DNA from 2 places in the Caloramator sp. genome. Region 2 is predicted to be linked to the other one. Evidence: a T-box and tRNA genes for the amino acid it is inferred to sense, from the RefSeq annotation. Region 2 holds a T-box; the other holds one or more tRNA genes.

Region 1 (9,148 bases), on a different contig from region 2:
CGTCCTGATGGCCGCTCGGCTCGGCACGTCCTGTGCCGAATTACGAACTTTTTTCAAAATCGAAAAGCAAGAATTGCTAAGGCTCTTGAAAGAGCCTATTGAAATCCTTTTATGGGGCTTTTTCATACTTTAGTTAACAAAGTAGGTTTATCAAAATCTTCAAGTCGTAAGACTATTATCCTATGGATTAGCTTTTATATATTTATAGATTTTTTTATAGCACGTTTGTAGGTTGGGTTATAGTCCGTCCAAGCGTCTGTTCCTGCATCCCTTTCTATTGCAAGATGGAAGGCGTTAATTTCAGCACTTGCCTTATCTGCATTATGAACAGCTATTGCCTCAAGAGTCATAGGAAGAACTGGTGAACCCATCTCTAAGGTTCCGTGGTGAGAAAGTATGCAGTGTTCAAGTTCATACCTTAAGGCTTGAGGAAAATCTTGTATCTTTGCTATAAAGCTATTTAGTATTTCAATTCCAATGTTTATATGTCCTATAAGTTTTCCCCTTGTTGTATATTTGTTTTCAGGGAAATCTGATAGCTCAATTATTTTTCCGATATCGTGCAGTAGTGCAGAAGCTACGGCAATATCATAGTTGACATATGGAAATATTTGTGTAAAATTAATTACAATTCTTGCAACTTCAATAGTATGTTGTGCAAGACCACCTATGTATGCGTGATGTATCTCTGCACCTGCTGCCTTCTTTAAAAAAGAAGTCTTAATATTATCGTTTGTAAATATATTATTTAATAGCTGTTTTATTTTTTGATTTTTTATGGTATCAATTATTTCAAATAGTTCTTTTTCTATTTGTTCGCTATTTAGATAACAGGATGGTATAACTTTATTTATTAGTTCTTGGCTTGGATTATCTATTTTTTCTATTTTATTTATATGAATTTGAAGGGTTCCCTTGAAATCTTTAGCCACACCTGAGATATAGGCAAAGCATCCAGGTAGTATTTTTTCTGCAATATCAGGACTATCGTTCCAAATCTTAGCATCATAGTTTTTTATACCAGAACTTATTTGAAGATGATAATATCCTTTATTATTTTGACCTATTTTTTTTCAATCTTTCTTACTACAATAGGTTGATTTTCTATTTTTTCGTTTGGATATAAATTTTGCATAAAATCACCTCGTTAATATTATACATTAAATTTATAAACTTTACACATAAATATTAGGTTGGAGGGATAAAAATGGAAAAAACATTAGTTTTAATTAAACCAGATGGCGTAGAAAGGGGACTAATTGGAGAAATAATAAAAAGGTATGAGATGAAGGGGCTAAAAATTAAAGCGATAAAGTCTGTATTTCCAACAAGGGAATTGGTGGAGAGGCACTATGAAGAACATAAGGGAAAGGAGTTTTTTGAGGAGCTTATAAAATACTTAACATCTGGAATGGTTATAGCTATGATAATAGAGGGTGAAAATGCAATAAAATGTGTAAGAAATATAAATGGTGCAACAAAATATCAAGATGCACTGCCTGGAACAATAAGAGGGGATTTTGCATATAAAGATACATATAATTTAGTTCACGCCTCTGATTGCAAAGATTCAGCTGAAAGAGAAATAAAGCTTTGGTTTGAATAGTTTCCCTAAGATGTTATTTATGATGGAAAAAGCCTTGGCATATGCCAAGGCTTTTGGTCTGGGTGACTGGACTTGAACCAGCGGCCTCAAGAACCCCATTCTTGCGCGCTACCATCTGCGCCACACCCAGATATATTTGACACATATATTATAAATCTAATTTTAAAATAAATCAATACTTATTAGAATAAATTCCCTTGTATCTTATTTTATGATTAAATACAATTTTTAGAGATATTAGTTGTATTTTAACCGTCAGAATAGTATAATTATATTGAAAAAAATATCTCAGACGCTGGGGGAGCCTTAGGCTGAGAGGAAGGTAAAACCTTCGACCCTTAGAACCTGAACTGGGTAATGCCAGCGAAGGGAAGCGGAAAAGTACTCCTTTTTGCGTCTGTAGAAAAAAAAGGAGGTTTTTTTATGCAATTTTTTGAAGGACTTTTAAAGATTAAGCCCTATGTTTGGGCAATTCTTGGGGCGTTGGTGCTTATTGCCGTTGCATCAATCTATCTAAACAAATCTAATACTAAGGAGAAGAAATTTGATACAAGAAAAATAACAACAGCAAGTCTATGTATTGCCCTTTCCTTTGTGTTATCCTACATTAAGATTTTTAAACTTCCACAAGGTGGTTCTATAACACTTGGAAGTTTAATACCTCTTTTTATATTTGCATATACTTATGGAGTGAAGGATGGAGTAATTGTAGGTGCAATTTATGGGATACTTCAATTTATACAAGAGCCTTATATTGTTCATTGGGCACAGGTTATAATAGACTATCCACTTGCCTTTGGAGCGTTAGGGCTTGCTGGTTTATCAAGAAAAAATATACCTGTTGGTATGGTGTTAGGAGGGGTTGGAAGGCTGTTCTTCCACGTAATTTCAGGGGTTATATTCTTTGCTTCCTATGCACCTGAAGGACAAAATGTATTGATATATTCATTAGTATATAATTTAACTTATCTATTACCAGACCTTATTTTATGCATTGTAATAGGGTTTATACCACAATTTAAAAATGCAATAAATAGGCTATCTACTGAAAGATGTTGATTAAATTACAAAGAATCCGTGAACAAAATATGTTCACGGATTCTTCTGTTTTATATAAATCGCATGAAGGGGAAACTCTTATAGGTTATTTATTAATTCAAATAAAGCTTTTGCAGCAAGGGTTGGTCCTTCCTTTTCTAAACCTTTTATTCCAAGCTGTGTTTTTATTTGACCAACCTTTATTCCTTTATCAAATAGGGTTTTAAAATATATTTCAATTAATTCGTCAGATCTATCTTGCCATTGAAGTGGTCCAAATGGGTTTGCGAAGTATGATGAGACAAGACCTACTTCATTTGTTGTTCCTTTTGCAAGCCTTTTACCTGATTTAAAAACATCTATTGCCTTTTCAACATCAGTAAATAATTCTATAGAATTGCCATCCTCAACCTTATCATAATTATTGGCATATAAGAATAAATCAACTTTTTGGCCTTTTATAATTTCCTTATAGCTTGATACTGGTATTATAAGTCTTGCATTTGTTTTATCAGGATTCATAAAAATACTTCTATCTATTTCTTTGAAGGCATAACCTTGGTCAAGGTCATCAAGTCTTACAAAGGCACCTATTTCAGTACCATAGGCAAGAATATCATCATTCTTTAGTCTAATTGTTCCCATATCATCAAATATTATAGATAGCTCACTTACAAAGTTTGCTTTAAGATTTCTAATAGCCTCAAGGGTTTCAGATTTACCAGCACCACTATCTCCAATAAGAATTACATTAGCCTGCTTGCCGTTTTTTAATGTAATATTTGCCATAGCTCCGTGTAGTGGTAGATAACCCCTCTTTAGCATAATTAAATTATGAAGAGTTAATGTCATCTTCTTCATATATCCAAAGTAATCTATCTCATCGCTATAAGAAACTAAACCAAGCATAATGTCGTTTTCTATATCATTATAAAATACGTTTTTTGTTTCATTAGAGTTGCATCTTGCACCAAATACATATACTATATCCGGTTTTTTACCTTGGTATTCTTCCTTTTTTGCAATTTCAAACAAATTGCAAAGTGAAATTCCGTGAGACATAAAATCTCTATGAAAATAGATATAGGCTAATAAATCCCCAACTTTAGCAGGAAAGCAAAACCAGTGCCTTGTTGTAACCTTGCAATCTTTTATTGGATTTTCAAATACTTCCTTAAATGTTCCTTCTCGCTTGTTCTTCTTAGGATATACAATGAAGGGGGGATCAAGCAAGATATTTTCAATAAAAGGAATGTTCTTTAGTGGCTCATACAGAGGGGGAATTTTCCAGTCATTATTGCTTAAAACAAGGCCTGCGTTGCCTCCTGCTGGGAGTTGTCTATATACATTTGGGGTTATTTGCAGTATATTTTCTTCAACTTTTCTATATAGTGATAGAATTAAATTAGAAAAATCTTGGTTTGCCTCAATAAAGCGAGTTTTTTCAAGTCCTTCGGTTATTTTATTGTTAAATATTAGTGTGTATCTTTCAATCTTACGCCAGTATCTATATAGGTCTTCAACAAAATCAATAAGTTCATCTTTATAATTTGAAAATGTGTTGTATTTTTCGTTTATTTTTATTATTTCATCAAGGTTCATAATAGAAAGTAATTTAAAAAGTGAGATAACTTCTTTGTTTATAATTGTTAGGTCATCAGTGCCTAATTTATCTGATATAAATCTGTAGGTTTTAGTATTTGCATTTTTGGATTTTGAAAGATATGAGGATAATACCTTACAAAATCCTTCGCTATCGAGCACCTTTTCGTAGGAGTCGCAGTAGTAGGAAGAAAAGTTGATCATTGCTTTGTTGTTGCTTAATGAAAATGACTTATACATAAAAGACCTCCGTGAAAGTTTCGAAATTGAATCTTGCAATTATTATACAATTATTATTTAGTGCTTGTCAATGATTTAATAGATATTTTATTTAGATTTATAAAGTTTTATGATTTCATCTACATATAACTTAAGATTAGAACGCAAGCTTTTTGATATACTTATGCTTATTCCTATAGATTCAACTTGTATTCCATATAGTGTTATTTTTTTATTTTTGTAAAATAATATATCATGATGAAAGTTATAAAGAGGTTTATATTCAAATTGAGGTATTATAATAGATCTTCCTGCAGGTAGATTAAAGTCGATGGCATCTACTATAATTACGTCGTCAAATTCATTTAATAAATCGTTTATATAGGCGATATCTGTTTCACATATTATACAGTCTATTCCCTTTTTTTTAAGTATATGTCCAATTACAATACCTATCCCATCATCCTGCATCAGAATATTACCTATGCACAAAATGGTTTTCATTTAATAACACTCCATCTTTACTTACTAAGTGAGTTGCACAAGATACACAGGGGTCAAAGGAGTGAACGGTTCTTATAATTTCAATTGGATTTGAAGTGTCTTCAATATAAGTCCCAATAAGAGCTCTTTCAAGAGGACCTTTAATACCATTATATGTAGGTGATAGGTTAAATGCTGATGGTGTTATTATATTATATTGATTTATTTTTTTATTTTGAATCTCTACGCTATGGTAAAGAGCACCTCTTATTGTATCTGTAGTACCTATTCCGGTTCCATCTAATACATCTTTGCTTATGGTGTTTTTATTTATTGATACCTCCTTGAGCATATTTTTTACATTTTCTGCAATAGATTTTGCTTCATAAACCCTTGATTTAATTCGACTTAAGGTAGAACTTTTAACCCATCCGTTTTTGATACAATTTCTGGATAGAGGACCTACCTCAATAGATTGATTTAAATATCTTGGAGCCTTTATAAAAGAAATATCATCTATTACTTCATATTCCTCTATATCGTTTAGGTTTAATTCATTGTATTTTTTATTGATTAAAACTCCACTGCTACATATACTAAACTCAGGAGTGTCATCAAATAGTCCGAAGCTTAAATAGTTACTACCAGAATCACCAATATCAAAATATTCATTATAATATTTTTCTATAATATAATAGTCCTCAAGCATATATTGACAAAAACTCAAGAGTTCATCAGCTATTTCAACTGCCTTTGAATATTCATATTGATTAAGTTTTGTTGTAACTCCTCCAAAAACAATTGCGTGATTATGTGGAGCTTTTCCACCTAATATACTTAATCCCTGATGAGCTAAAGTTGAATAATATAGGGATTTAATATAATTATCGCTTATTTTTATTTCTAAATCTCTTGGAACTTTGCTTTTAAAGTTTTCTGTTTCTATATTTACAAAATCGGGTATGGAAAATAAATAAAATTGTCTAATATGGTTTTGGAGTATGTCAAAACCGTGTATAATGTTCCTAATAATTTTGCTGTTATAATCAACTATTAGTGAAGAACAATCCTCAAGAGCACGACTTGATGCAATACTGTGGGCAGAAGAGCAAATACCGCATATTCTCTGTGTCAAATAAACTGCATCAAGAGGATGTTTATCTATAAGTAATTTTTCAAATCCTCTAAACATTGTTCCTTTACACTTAGCATCTACAACAATATTGTCATCTACCTGTGCTATTATTGTTAAAAAACCACTTATTCTGGTTATAGGACTTAAAACTATTTCCATTTACACTTCATCCTCCTTAAATAATGTATAGTTAGGGAAATCCTTTGAAGAACAACCAATACAAGGTGAATTTACACCAATTGGCCACTTTATATATCCATTCCATCTTGTATATGGACAGGGTGCCTTAGTTGAGGGACCAACGCATCCAATCTTTAAGTAGCAACCTACGTCTCCAACTCTTTTAGCAAATATATTTCTTTCAAAAAAGGTTCTTCTCTCACAAAAATCGTGGACTGTATTTCCATAGAGGTAGATAGGTCTTCCTATTGGGTCTAATTCTATTTGATTTCCTTCGATAAGATTTAATAGTAGAGATGCCATCCAGTTTCCAGATACAGGACAGCCAGGCATCTTTATTATTTTTTTGTTAGGAATTACTTCGCTCAATGCCTTTGATTCAGAAATATTTGGGAATGCGGCAGAAATCCCACCAAAACAGGAACAGGTACCAGCTGAAATGATAAACTTAGCATTTTCAGAAGCAACTTTCACAGCTTCAAGTGCAGTTATATATTTGTCATTGTAGTAGCCGATTATGTTATAATTTCCGTTGTCCTTTGTAGAAATAGCTCCCTCCACAACAAGAATGTAGCCTCCCTTTTCTATAGTATCAAAGAAAGCATCCATAGCCTTTGTTCCAAATGGGTACATTTCGCTGTTGCTGAAGGTTATGTTTACCCTTTGTTTTATAAATTCAAAGGAGGGATTTTCGCTGTTTAAAAATGATATAATGTTTCCTGAACATCCATTAGTTTCAAGCCAAATAAGATTCATATTAATTCTCCTTTTTTTAAAAATATCTAATAGATTTTATGAAATGTGGAAGTAAATATATTCAAGGTATAGTAAAAACTTTGTGAGAAAAAATAAATTATAGGAAGGAGTGATACTATGGATGAAATTTTCAAGAGAAGAAGTATAAGAAAATATCAATCAAAACCTGTAGAGAAGGAAAAGATTGATGAACTATTGCATGCAGCTATGGCTGCACCATCAGCAGGAAACGAACAGCCTTGGCACTACATAGTTATAGATGACAGAAATATTTTAAATAATATTGCAAATACACACCCTCACGCTACAATGCTTAAGGAGGCACCAGTTGCAATACTTGTGTGTGCTGATTTAACAAAGGAAAAATATGAGGGTTTTTGGGTACAAGATTTATCAGCATCCACACAAAATATACTTTTAGAGGCAGTAAGTTTAGGGCTTGGAACTGTATGGATTGGAGTATATCCAAATGAGACCAGAGTAAATGAAATAGTTAAAATGTTTGGACTACCATCAAATATAGTTCCTTTTTCAATAGTTGCAGTAGGTTATCCAGATGAATATAAGGATGAAGCAGACAGATATGATGAAAACAGAGTACATTATAATAAATGGTAATTAAATAAGTAAACAAAAGGTGATAGTCACCTTTTGTTTACTTATTTTATATGTTATAATACCTATGTATGGTATAGGGGGGTGACATAATGGAAATACTTGAAAAATTTAAAAAACTAATTAAAGAAATTTATAAAGATTATAAAGAATCAGGAAATATTTATAGAACTGGATGTGGATGAGGTGTAAATCCATATTATAATGAGCGTGCTCTGGAGGAGCACGAAAAAAACAAAACAGAAAAATAAAAATTGTTTACATTTATTCTAAATGATAATATAATATAATATAGTATAAATACCTATATAGGGTATATATGGAGGTGGAAATATGGAAATAAAGATTACTCAGTCTGCTGCTGAGGAATTAAAGAAAAAGTTAGAAGGAAAGGACCAAAATATTGGAGTTAGAGTTTATATTGCAGGTGTTGGATGAGGTGGCCCAAGTTTTGGTTTAGCTCTGGATGAGCAAAAGAATACTGATAATGTTTATGAAGTTGAAGGAGTTAAAGTTTTATTTGATAAGGAGCTTTCAAGGTATACAAGGGGCTTTATAATTGACTACAGAAATTCTTTCTTTGGAAAGAGGTTTGTTGTTGATCAGCTATATTCAAGAGGTGGATGTTCCTGCTAATGAAAAAAAGTGCCATAAAATTTTATGGCACTTTTTTAGAACTTGAAAAGGTCGTTTTTAATCTTTTTAAATAATGGTGGTAAGTTCATTGTAACTACTTTATCCTCAAGATATTTTAAATTTCCACCGATATTTTTAAATATTAATTTATTTGCAACAAGAAGTTGATGGTTTAATCCAAATTTGTTGAAGAAGAAACTATTAAACTTTCTGTTTCCATACTTTGGATCACCAACTATAGGATTACCTAAATATGATAGATGAGCTCTTATCTGATGACTTCTTCCTGTCACTAAATCAATTTCAATAACCGAAGCAATACCAACAGATTCTACATTCAATATTTTGGTTATTATTTCCTTCGAGTTTTTTACTCTTTTATCTAATATCATTACTTTATTAGTTCTTTCGTTTTTTGTTATATATCCTATGTATTCTCCAGTTGCTATTTTGCCTTTAACTAATGCGGTATATATCTTTTGTATTCCACCTAATCTTATTGCTTCATTTATTTGTTTTAGTGAATCATAGTTTTTTGCAAAAATAACGAGACCTTCTGTGTTTCTATCCAATCTATTGCAGGGTGATGGTGCAAAGGTTTTTTCTTCATCAGGATTGTATTCACCCTTATCATAAAGGTATGCCCATACCTCATCTGTTAAGGTTATTTCATTTCCTTCATCTGGATGAACTAATTGATTAGGTCTTTTTTCAACAATTAATATATTTTCATCTTCATAGGCAACTTTAAAATCATAATCAATTTCTAAAAACTTTTTAGGTTCTTTATTTTTAGCTGTATTTATTTCAATATTAAAATTTAAAATGTCTCCTTCATTTAATATGTACTTTTCACTCTGTTTCTTATTATTTATTTT
Region 2 (9,148 bases):
GAATTGAAGAGCTTGGAATGAGAAAAGAAGACTATTGGTGGTATTTAGAGCTTAGAAAATATGGAGAAACAAAGCACGCTGGATATGGTCTTGGATTTGAAAGAATGATTATGTATTTAACAGGAATGGGCAATATTAGAGACGTTATACCATTCCCAAGAACACCAGGAAATTGTGAGTTCTAATATTGAAGTAGAAATTAATATATATTATAATAAAGAGGAAGTCACGAAGGCTTCATAAGCGTTCCTTTATTAATAACATTAGCTTACCACGAAGGTAGGGCGTTTTGCTCTACCTTTTTTTATTTTTTAATAACAAATATAACTTATTACAATTTAAGGGAGGGTTCTTATGTCAAAAACAAAAAAATTAGTACTTTCAGCATTATTTTTAGCACTTGGTCTTCTTATACCAAGCATATTTCATATGAGTGGTCTTCCAGGTAATGTATTCTTACCAATGCACATACCAGTTCTACTTTGTGGGTTTATATTAGGAGAAAAGTATGGTGCACTTATTGGATTTGTTACTCCATTTTTAAGTTCAATACTAACTGGTATGCCGCCTATTTATCCTGTTGCTGTTGCTATGGGCTTTGAGCTTGCAACCTATGGATTTATATCAGGATATTTATACAAGAAGATAAGGGTAAATTTATTTGTATCATTGATTTCTGCTATGCTTCTTGGAAGAATAGTTTCTGGTGCTGCAAATTATATTCTTTTAACATCAATGGGAAAAAAGTATGTTCTAAATATGTTTATAACTGCATCCTTTGTAAAATGTATTTGGGGAATTATCATTCAGCTTATTGTAATTCCTTTTGTTGTAAAAATGATTGAAAAGTATAATCTTGTATAAAATAGGGAGATGTATTTGCTTCTCGGATTGTTGAAAAAGTCATATATTGATTAGCCCCATGAAGGATTTCTTGGGCATTCGTTCATTTCGCTAAGCAATTCTAAGCTTTTATTTGTTTGAAAAAGTCCTACCCTCGCGATGCCCTCGTCCTGATGGCCGCTCGGCTCGGCACGTCCTGTGCCGAATTACGGACTTTTCTAAAGTCGAAAAGCCAAGAATTGCTAAAGCTTATGAAAGAGCCTTTTGAAATCCATTCATGGGGCTTTTTCATACTTTAGCTAATAAGTAGGTTTGTCTACAATTTAAAGGGAGCTATATTTGCTCCCCTATTTTTTCTATAAATACCTCTATGCATTCCTTTATAGATAAATCCTGTGTATTAGGTATATATATGCCGTGTTTTTGAAGAGGAATGATTAATTTTGTTGCAGGTGAATTAAATATTGCCTTTGAAACTGTGGATGTAACTTCTCCACAGATTCCCCCAGCACAAAGTATTCCAATAGGTCCAATAATAAAGTCTATCTGATTATTGAGTATATATTCACTTATGTTTTTACTTCCTATAATTCCTTCTTCTGCACCAGATTTTATCATATTCTTAAGTGCAGTTTTATTAAGACCTAAAGCAACAACTTTAACTTTATCTTCAAACTCTTTCTTTATTTTTTTTATAACTGCCTGACCAATTCCAGCACCTTGTCCATCAACGACTGCAATTATCATATGACCACCTCATAACTATAATACTATAAAAAATAAATAATATGAATAAAAACTTGAAAACAAGATTATAATTTATATAACATAAATATAATAATCGTAATTATTATAATTTAGATTTGAAGATGATAGTATGTTCTATGATAGTGAAATTTAATTTATTTAAAAAATGTTGCAAACACACTAAAATATGATAAAATAATATAGAAATAGAATATTTAAGACTATGATGAGGAATAGTAAAAATTAGTTCCTTTTCAGAGAGGGAATGGTTGGTGTGAATTCCTAAAGGACTGATTTTGAACCCGCCTCTGAGTCCTGCACCGAACTTAAGTAGGCTGCAGCGGTTTTTCCGTTATCAATTTGAGAGAATATGCATTTGCATATTAATTAGGGTGGTACCGCCGAAAGTTTGCCTCGGTCCCTTTTTAGGGATTCGAGGCTTTTATTTATGTAAAATAAAGGTTTAAACTTATACATAAAAAATAAGGAGGAGATAATATGGCAAAGGAAAAGGATAAAAAGCTTGTTGAAGCGATAACATCAATGGATGAAGATTTTGCACAGTGGTATACAGACATAGTTAAGAAGGCTGAACTTATCGATTATTCAAGCGTAAAGGGATGTATGATTATAAGACCATATGGATATGCAATATGGGAAAATATTCAAAAAGATTTAGACGCAAGATTTAAGGAAACAGGACACGAAAATGTTTATATGCCTCTATTTATACCAGAGAGCCTCTTAAGAAAGGAAGCAGAACACGTTGAAGGTTTTGCACCAGAGGTTGCTTGGGTAACACATGGTGGAAGTGAAGAGTTAGCAGAAAGACTTTGTGTTAGACCAACATCAGAAACTCTATTCTGTGAGCATTTTTCAAAGATAGTTCAATCATATAAAGACCTTCCAAAGCTATATAACCAATGGTGTTCTGTTGTAAGATGGGAAAAGACCACAAGACCATTTTTGAGAACAACTGAATTCCTATGGCAAGAGGGACATACTATCCACGCAACAGCAGAAGAGGCAGAGGAAGAAACAATTAGAATGTTAAATATATATGCAAAACACTGTGAAGAAGTACTTGCAATACCAGTTATAAAGGGAAGAAAGACAGATAAGGAAAAGTTTGCTGGTGCTCAGGCAACCTATACAATTGAGAGTCTAATGCATGACGGAAAGGCTCTACAAACTGGAACTTCTCACTATTTTGGAGATAATTTTGCTAAGGCATTTAATATAAGATATCTTGATAAGAATGGTCAGCTTCAATATGTTCATGAAACATCTTGGGGAGTTACAACAAGATTAATTGGTGCAGTTATAATGGTTCACGGTGATGATAATGGACTAAAGCTTCCACCAAGAGTAGCACCAATTCAAGTTGTAATAGTACCAATTGCACAGCATAAGGAAGGAGTACTTGATAAGGCAAATGAACTAAAGGAAAGGCTTTCAAAGGTTGTTAGAGTTAAACTTGATGATTCAGATAAGATGCCAGGTTGGAAGTTCGCAGAATATGAAATGAAGGGTGTCCCTGTAAGACTTGAGGTTGGACCAAAGGATATAGAAAAGAATCAAGTTGTGCTTGTAAGACGTGACACAATGGAAAAGATTATAGTTTCAATGGATAACTTAGAACAAGAAGTATTAAAGCTTCTTGATGATATACACAACAATATGCTTGAAATGGCAAGAAAGAATAGAGATGAGCACACTTATGTAGCAACAAATATGGATGAATTTAAGGATATAGTTGAAAACAAGCCAGGATTTATAAAGGCTATGTGGTGTGGAGATAGAGAATGTGAGGATAAGATAAAGGAAGAAACAGGTGCAACTTCAAGATGTATACCATTTGAGCAAGAAACTTTAAGTGACAAGTGTGTATGCTGTGGAAAGCCAGCAAAGCATATGGTTTATTGGGGAAGAGCATATTAAAAAAGTTCCATAAATAGTATTTAAGAATATTAATAAGCATATTTATTAGATGAAATTTGAAGAAGCCCCATAAAGGATTTTATATATGGCCCTTTTATAAGCCTTAGCAAATCTTGCTTTTCGACTTTGAAAAAGTTCGTAATTCGGCACAGGATGTGCCGAGCCGAGCAGTCATCAGGACGATGACATTGCGATGGTAGGACTTTTTCAAACAAAGAAAAGCTTAGATTTGATTGGCAAAATAAACGAATGCCTAAGAAATCCTTTATGGGGCTAATTTATAAATACTCCAAGTATTTTAAAAGTAGTTTTTTTAATTATATAGCTCCATCTCAAATATCCTTTTTATCTCATTTAAATCCTTTGTTTTACTTAGTGCTACAATTAGTTTTATTCTTGCTTTTTGTCCTGGTAGAGTATCACCAAATATTACGCCTAAATTTCTAAGTTCGCGTCCACCACCTGGATATCCATAGCTGTCAAGGACACGTCCTTCAAAACATCTTGAAACAACTACAACTGGAATTCCTAAGTCAATGGCCTTCTTAATCCCTGATACCATATTAGGAGGTACATTTCCTCTTCCCATTCCCTCTATTACCAATCCATCTGTTCCTTTTTCAATACAGTAATCTATTAAAGTGGAATCCATACCTGTCACGCATTTGATGAGCTGAACATTTGCATTTACATTGTCTATTTCGATATGTTGTTTTCTAATGCTGTTGCGATAGAATATGACCTTATTGCTGTCTATTATTCCAATTGGACCAAATAAAGGTGATTGAAATGCATTTAAACTCATTGAATTTCTCTTTGTAACTTCACTTGCACAGAAGAGTTCATCATTAAAGCATACAAGAACTCCTCTTCCTTTTGCCTCTTCTGAAATTGCTGTACAAATTGATGCTGCAAGGTTTGCAGGGCCGTCATATCCAAGCTCTGAACTATTACGCATAGCTCCTGTTACAATTATTGGCTTTTCAGAGTTTATAGTTAGGTCTAAGAAGTAGGCAGTCTCCTCCAGAGAGTCTGTACCGTGGGTTACTACAACACCTGATATGTCATCTCTATCAAGTATCTGCTTTATGTACTTTGATAGTTCAAGCATTTTTTCAGGAGTCATATGTGGTCCTGGAAGTTTAGAAAAAGTAAAGCTTTCAATTGAGGCAAAACCTTCAATACCAGTTACCATTGCCATTATTTCCTCTGAACTTAAGCTTGGTACTGCAGCCTGAAGTTTTGGATCTACCTTCATTGAAATAGTACCGCCATTAAATATAACAGCTACTTTCTTCATAAGTTTACCCCCTATAGACTTATTCTAATTTTATTATATATCATATATTTTTTTTATGCTACATTATATTTATGGTAGTTGTTAATGTAGTTTATAATGAAATTTACTGTATAATTTGAAACTTCGAGTGCATAGTAAATATCCTTTTTTAAAAACCCCCCTGAAAATCTTCAGGGGGTATAAGTTTAATTTACGTTATTTAATTCTAATATCTTTTTAATAGATACTCCACGGCTTCCAGAACCTTGGTTGTTTATTATAACAGTATTGGATTTTATACCTTCAAATACTATATCCGACTCTGGAGAAAGCTTAAATGTTAGTTTTGCATTGTTTTTTATAGTTCCTTGGGCTCTTCTTAGTATTTTTACTTTAAATATAAATGTTCTTGTTTCTCCTACGCCCATACTGTCAATATCAATATAGACTATTCCATCGCTTGGTTCACCTGTGTGGGTTACTGTACCTTCTGCATAGACAACTTCAATAAATTTTAAATCATCGTTTAGAATATCGCTTACATTTACATTATAAATTGGATATGGTCCACTGTTTGTAATAACAAGTCTATATTCAACAAGCTGCCCAAGTGAACCTACGATGTTATTGGTTGTAAACTCCCCTTGTTTTGTTAAATTTCTCTGTTCCTTTGATAGACTAATCTCTGAGTTTGTTACATAAATGTTTGTGCAAATCTGAATTCCAGGGCCTATTTCCTCAGAGGATAGATACCATACTCCATAGGCACAGTTTTGCTGGGTATCTATTAAGGTTATAGGGTCTGGGTTTGCACTTAAAATAGATACATCAAAGGCATAGTTATAATATTCGTCCTCTTCTGCATAGGCATAAGGTACAACAGGGAAAACAACCCTTTGGGCTTCTACTAAAACGGGTTCTATTGGCTGTCCCATTAAAGTTGCATTTCCAACGTAGGTTTGGCCTATAGGGAGTATATCAGTAAACTGACCATTTACTATACTTGTTCCCTTTGGAAGTTTAAAGGTTACAGTGTATCTTATGATAGTTCCTACTGTAGTGTAGTATATATCTGCAATTTTACTAACTTCAATATCAGGGAATTTTTGAATAACTTCGTTGGTATCTTCTTTTGGATAGGTTATTGGGGTTGTATTGTTTGTGGAGTATATAAAGCTTCCTTTATTTTTAGAGAATCCACCTGCAGGAATACCTCCCACAACTTTAACCCTAAATATTAGAGATTTTACGGTGTTTACTGGAAGTTCATCAATTGTCCATTCAATTTTGCGTACAAGGGGCAGATAGTTGACTGTTCCAATAGGTGCATCATAGTATCCTGTATATTCTAAATAGGGTGATATATAATCTTCAATTACAATATTGTAGGCAGATGATGAACCGAAGTTGTGGACTGTTAATCTAAACTCAAGTATATCATCGGCTAAAACAGGCATTGTATCTGTATTATAACCTGTCTCTTGAGTAATATTTCTATGGGTTTTAGCAACAAATACAAATGGTCTTGTTATTTCAACATCTACATATTTTTCTATTTCAGGGCTTAATGTTCCTTCTTCATCTATTTCACTTGTTACTTTAACGATATTTCTTTGAGTTTCAACATAAGGTTCTGAGTTGTTTCCATCAAGCACCCTTGCATTAAATGTTATTGTTATTGTTTTCTCCTCTAATGTTGCATCAACAAGTGGAATGTTAAATATGATATCACCATTAGAAAATATAGGAGTTAATGTTGTAGAGTTATAACTTGCAGGTCCTAAATAAATTTGTTTAGATGGCAGAGTATCTATTATGCTTATATTTTTAGCCTTTGTTCCATAGGGCACAGTTATTTCTATAAAGTAGGTTATTATATCTCCAACCTTAAAGGTATTATCTGATGCATATTTTAAAACACCAAGTTCACCTAAAACGGCATAGACAGTATTTGAAGTCTTTGGGCCATAGTAAACAAGAGGTGTTGCACCTTGTATAGCAAAGGTTGCATTAAAGCTATTTGGAATTCTTTGTCCTGTAAATGCATCAGAGTTTACAATAAGGGCAATCACTGCTTTGTATTCGGTACCTGAAGGAATTGATGGTATAGTCCATTCTAAGTTTCCTGAAGAAACATTTAGTGTTCCTGTGTCAACTGAAATTGTATCTACAAATGATAATAGAGGATCTATTGTTTCGGTTGCAACCACATTAACAAGTGCATAGCTGTTGGGGTTATATACCTTAAGTTCATAATATACTAAGTCTCCAACGTTAACCTTTATATCATCGGTTGTAAATGGATTAGATGGATTGGTTGTTACATTATTTTGGGATTTTGTTAATATTAGGTTTGCGTTTGATACATAAACGGTTGAGGTTGCTGTTTGCTGTGGACCACTTGGACCAAGTGGAGTGTATTTCCAATCAAGTGTAGCAGTATTTATTTGTCCTTGCTGAGGAGGTGCTGTGATATTGTTTACCTTTGCTCTGAACTTGTATTCAATGGTGACTTCTGCTAATTGGGCATCTATTTCAGTTTCAACAGGGAAGGTTAAAGTGGCAGCACCAAGATTTACACCATTTTTAGTTAGAGTAAATGGAACATAGCTCTGCTCTATTGGTAGTATATCGTTTACAGTTACATCATATATCTTTACTCCAAGTGGAACTGATACGTTTATTGTATATTCAACTTCTTCACCAACAAGGGCAGCATTTTTATCTACCTTTTTTGTAATCTCAGGGTAGGCGTAGTTGAAGGTTACTTTATTTGATAAAGCAGGGCCTAAAGTTTTTGGATTTATTGTATTTGTATCATATAGGCTCTCTGCAAAGTTTTCAACAGCCTCACCCGGTGTTGGAATTGAGTTTACTATGCAGGAGAATATAAGTGTTTTTGTCTCCCCAACTGTTAAAGTAGATTCAGTCCAAGTAACTGTACCAGCAATGTGAGTTACAGTACCTGTTGGTGGAGGAGGTACTACTGAAGAAAATATTAGATAGCTTGAAAGTATATCGGTTGTTATAATATTAAAGGCATCTGCTAAACCATCGTTTGTAATTGTTAGTTTATAGTGTATTTCATCTCCTGCCTCAACATCAAATATAGGATTTTTGGTGAAATCTCCACCCTTTGTTGCATTCTTTTGCCACTTTTCAATTTTTATATGAGGGCTTCTAACTTCAACATCTACAAAGGTTGAAACGATAGGTGCAGATTGGCCTCCTTCAGTCAAGTTCCATTTTATAGAAGCACTATTTCTTTGCATTTCTGAATAAGGTTCTTCTGTTTTTCCATCTCTAACAATAGTTTTAAAGGAGTATATTAGAGTTGTTGGTCCATATATTGGAGCTGTTTCTTGATAGGTTATTGTATTTCCTACAACTGTTGGAGCTACAGGGATTGTATTTCGTGTAAAGCTACCTAATACATATTCCTGTTTTGTTGGGAAAACATCAGTCAATAACAAATTGTAGGCAACAATATTTTCAGGGACAGGAATGGTTATAGTATAGTTTATTTCATCTCCTATCTTTGCAGGATTTGGTACAGCCTCCTTGGTGATAGTGAGTGCAGGTATATTTATGGTTGTAGTATTTGAATCTGCATTATAGGTTACAGGATTTACGTCATTTGAATCATAGGTTGAGGTTGCCTTGTTTGTTATTGAGCTTGAGGCTGCAATTGGGGATTTTATTTTAACTGAGAATTCAAGGGTTGCCGAAGAACCATTGTTTAAAACAGGTATATTCCAGTTAATTGTTTCAGGAGGTCCTGCAGAGTAGGATGCTGTTCCAGATGATGCACCTATTATTGAAATAAATTGTAAATTAGAATCTAATACATCGCTAAGGTTTATATTATAGGCAGGTGATGCACCGTTTGAGTTAATAGTTATCCTATAGTATATAGTATCATTTGGATTTGAAATTATTGGGTTTTGCGTATAGTTTCCACCTTGTGTAAAATTTCTTTGTTCTTTTGTAACTACGATGTTTGGGGTTCTTACTGTTATATTTAAGTTAGATGTTCTATTTTTAGTTAAAGGTCCTCCAGATACAAGTGCCCAGTCTATTCTTGATTGATTTTGTTGAGTTTGGGTATATGGTGGAGTATGGTTTCCACTTATTACTCTTGCAATAAATTTATATTTAATAGTTATTGGATTTGGATAGGAATAAAGGTCTGGTTCTGTAGGGAATGTTATTACTTGCCCAACAACAGAAGGAGTTATAGGTGTAATAGGACCTTCATCCTGCTGCCTTGTTGCAGGCCCAATATAGGTCTGTCCTGTTGGTAGTGTATCCCTTGCCCTTAGTGAATATACATAAACA

The links. A T-box is a leader RNA that pairs with one kind of tRNA and senses whether it is charged. The one in region 2 lies ahead of proS (proline--tRNA ligase), so its partner is inferred to be a tRNA-Pro.
Region 1: it encodes a tRNA-Pro, which carries the amino acid that the T-box ahead of proS (proline--tRNA ligase) is inferred to sense. The anticodon was not compared.

What each region holds. Positions count from the first base shown of each region.
Region 1 covers NZ_JAIHAO010000048.1:55-9,202, forward strand. The annotation lists gene JG776_RS11075 (HD domain-containing protein) at 195-932, opposite strand; gene ndk (nucleoside-diphosphate kinase) at 1,208-1,606, shown strand; tRNA gene JG776_RS11085 (tRNA-Pro) at 1,661-1,736, opposite strand; TPP riboswitch at 1,894-1,995, shown strand; gene thiT (energy-coupled thiamine transporter ThiT) at 2,030-2,665, shown strand; gene JG776_RS11095 (phosphoenolpyruvate carboxykinase) at 2,744-4,486, opposite strand; gene JG776_RS11100 (hydrogenase maturation protease) at 4,574-4,969, opposite strand; gene JG776_RS11105 (nickel-dependent hydrogenase large subunit) at 4,944-6,242, opposite strand; gene JG776_RS11110 (hydrogenase small subunit) at 6,243-7,019, opposite strand; gene JG776_RS11115 (nitroreductase family protein) at 7,137-7,637, shown strand; gene JG776_RS12450 (iron-sulfur cluster assembly accessory protein) at 7,968-8,270, shown strand; gene JG776_RS11125 (RluA family pseudouridine synthase) at 8,306-9,148, opposite strand, start outside.
Region 2 covers NZ_JAIHAO010000002.1:84,355-93,502, forward strand. The annotation lists gene asnS (asparagine--tRNA ligase) at 1-185, shown strand, start outside; gene JG776_RS01375 (ECF transporter S component) at 355-864, shown strand; gene JG776_RS01380 (DUF3842 family protein) at 1,177-1,590, opposite strand; T-box leader at 1,805-2,016, shown strand; gene proS (proline--tRNA ligase) at 2,089-3,531, shown strand; gene JG776_RS01390 (asparaginase) at 3,845-4,831, opposite strand; gene JG776_RS01395 (hypothetical protein) at 5,017-9,148, opposite strand, start outside.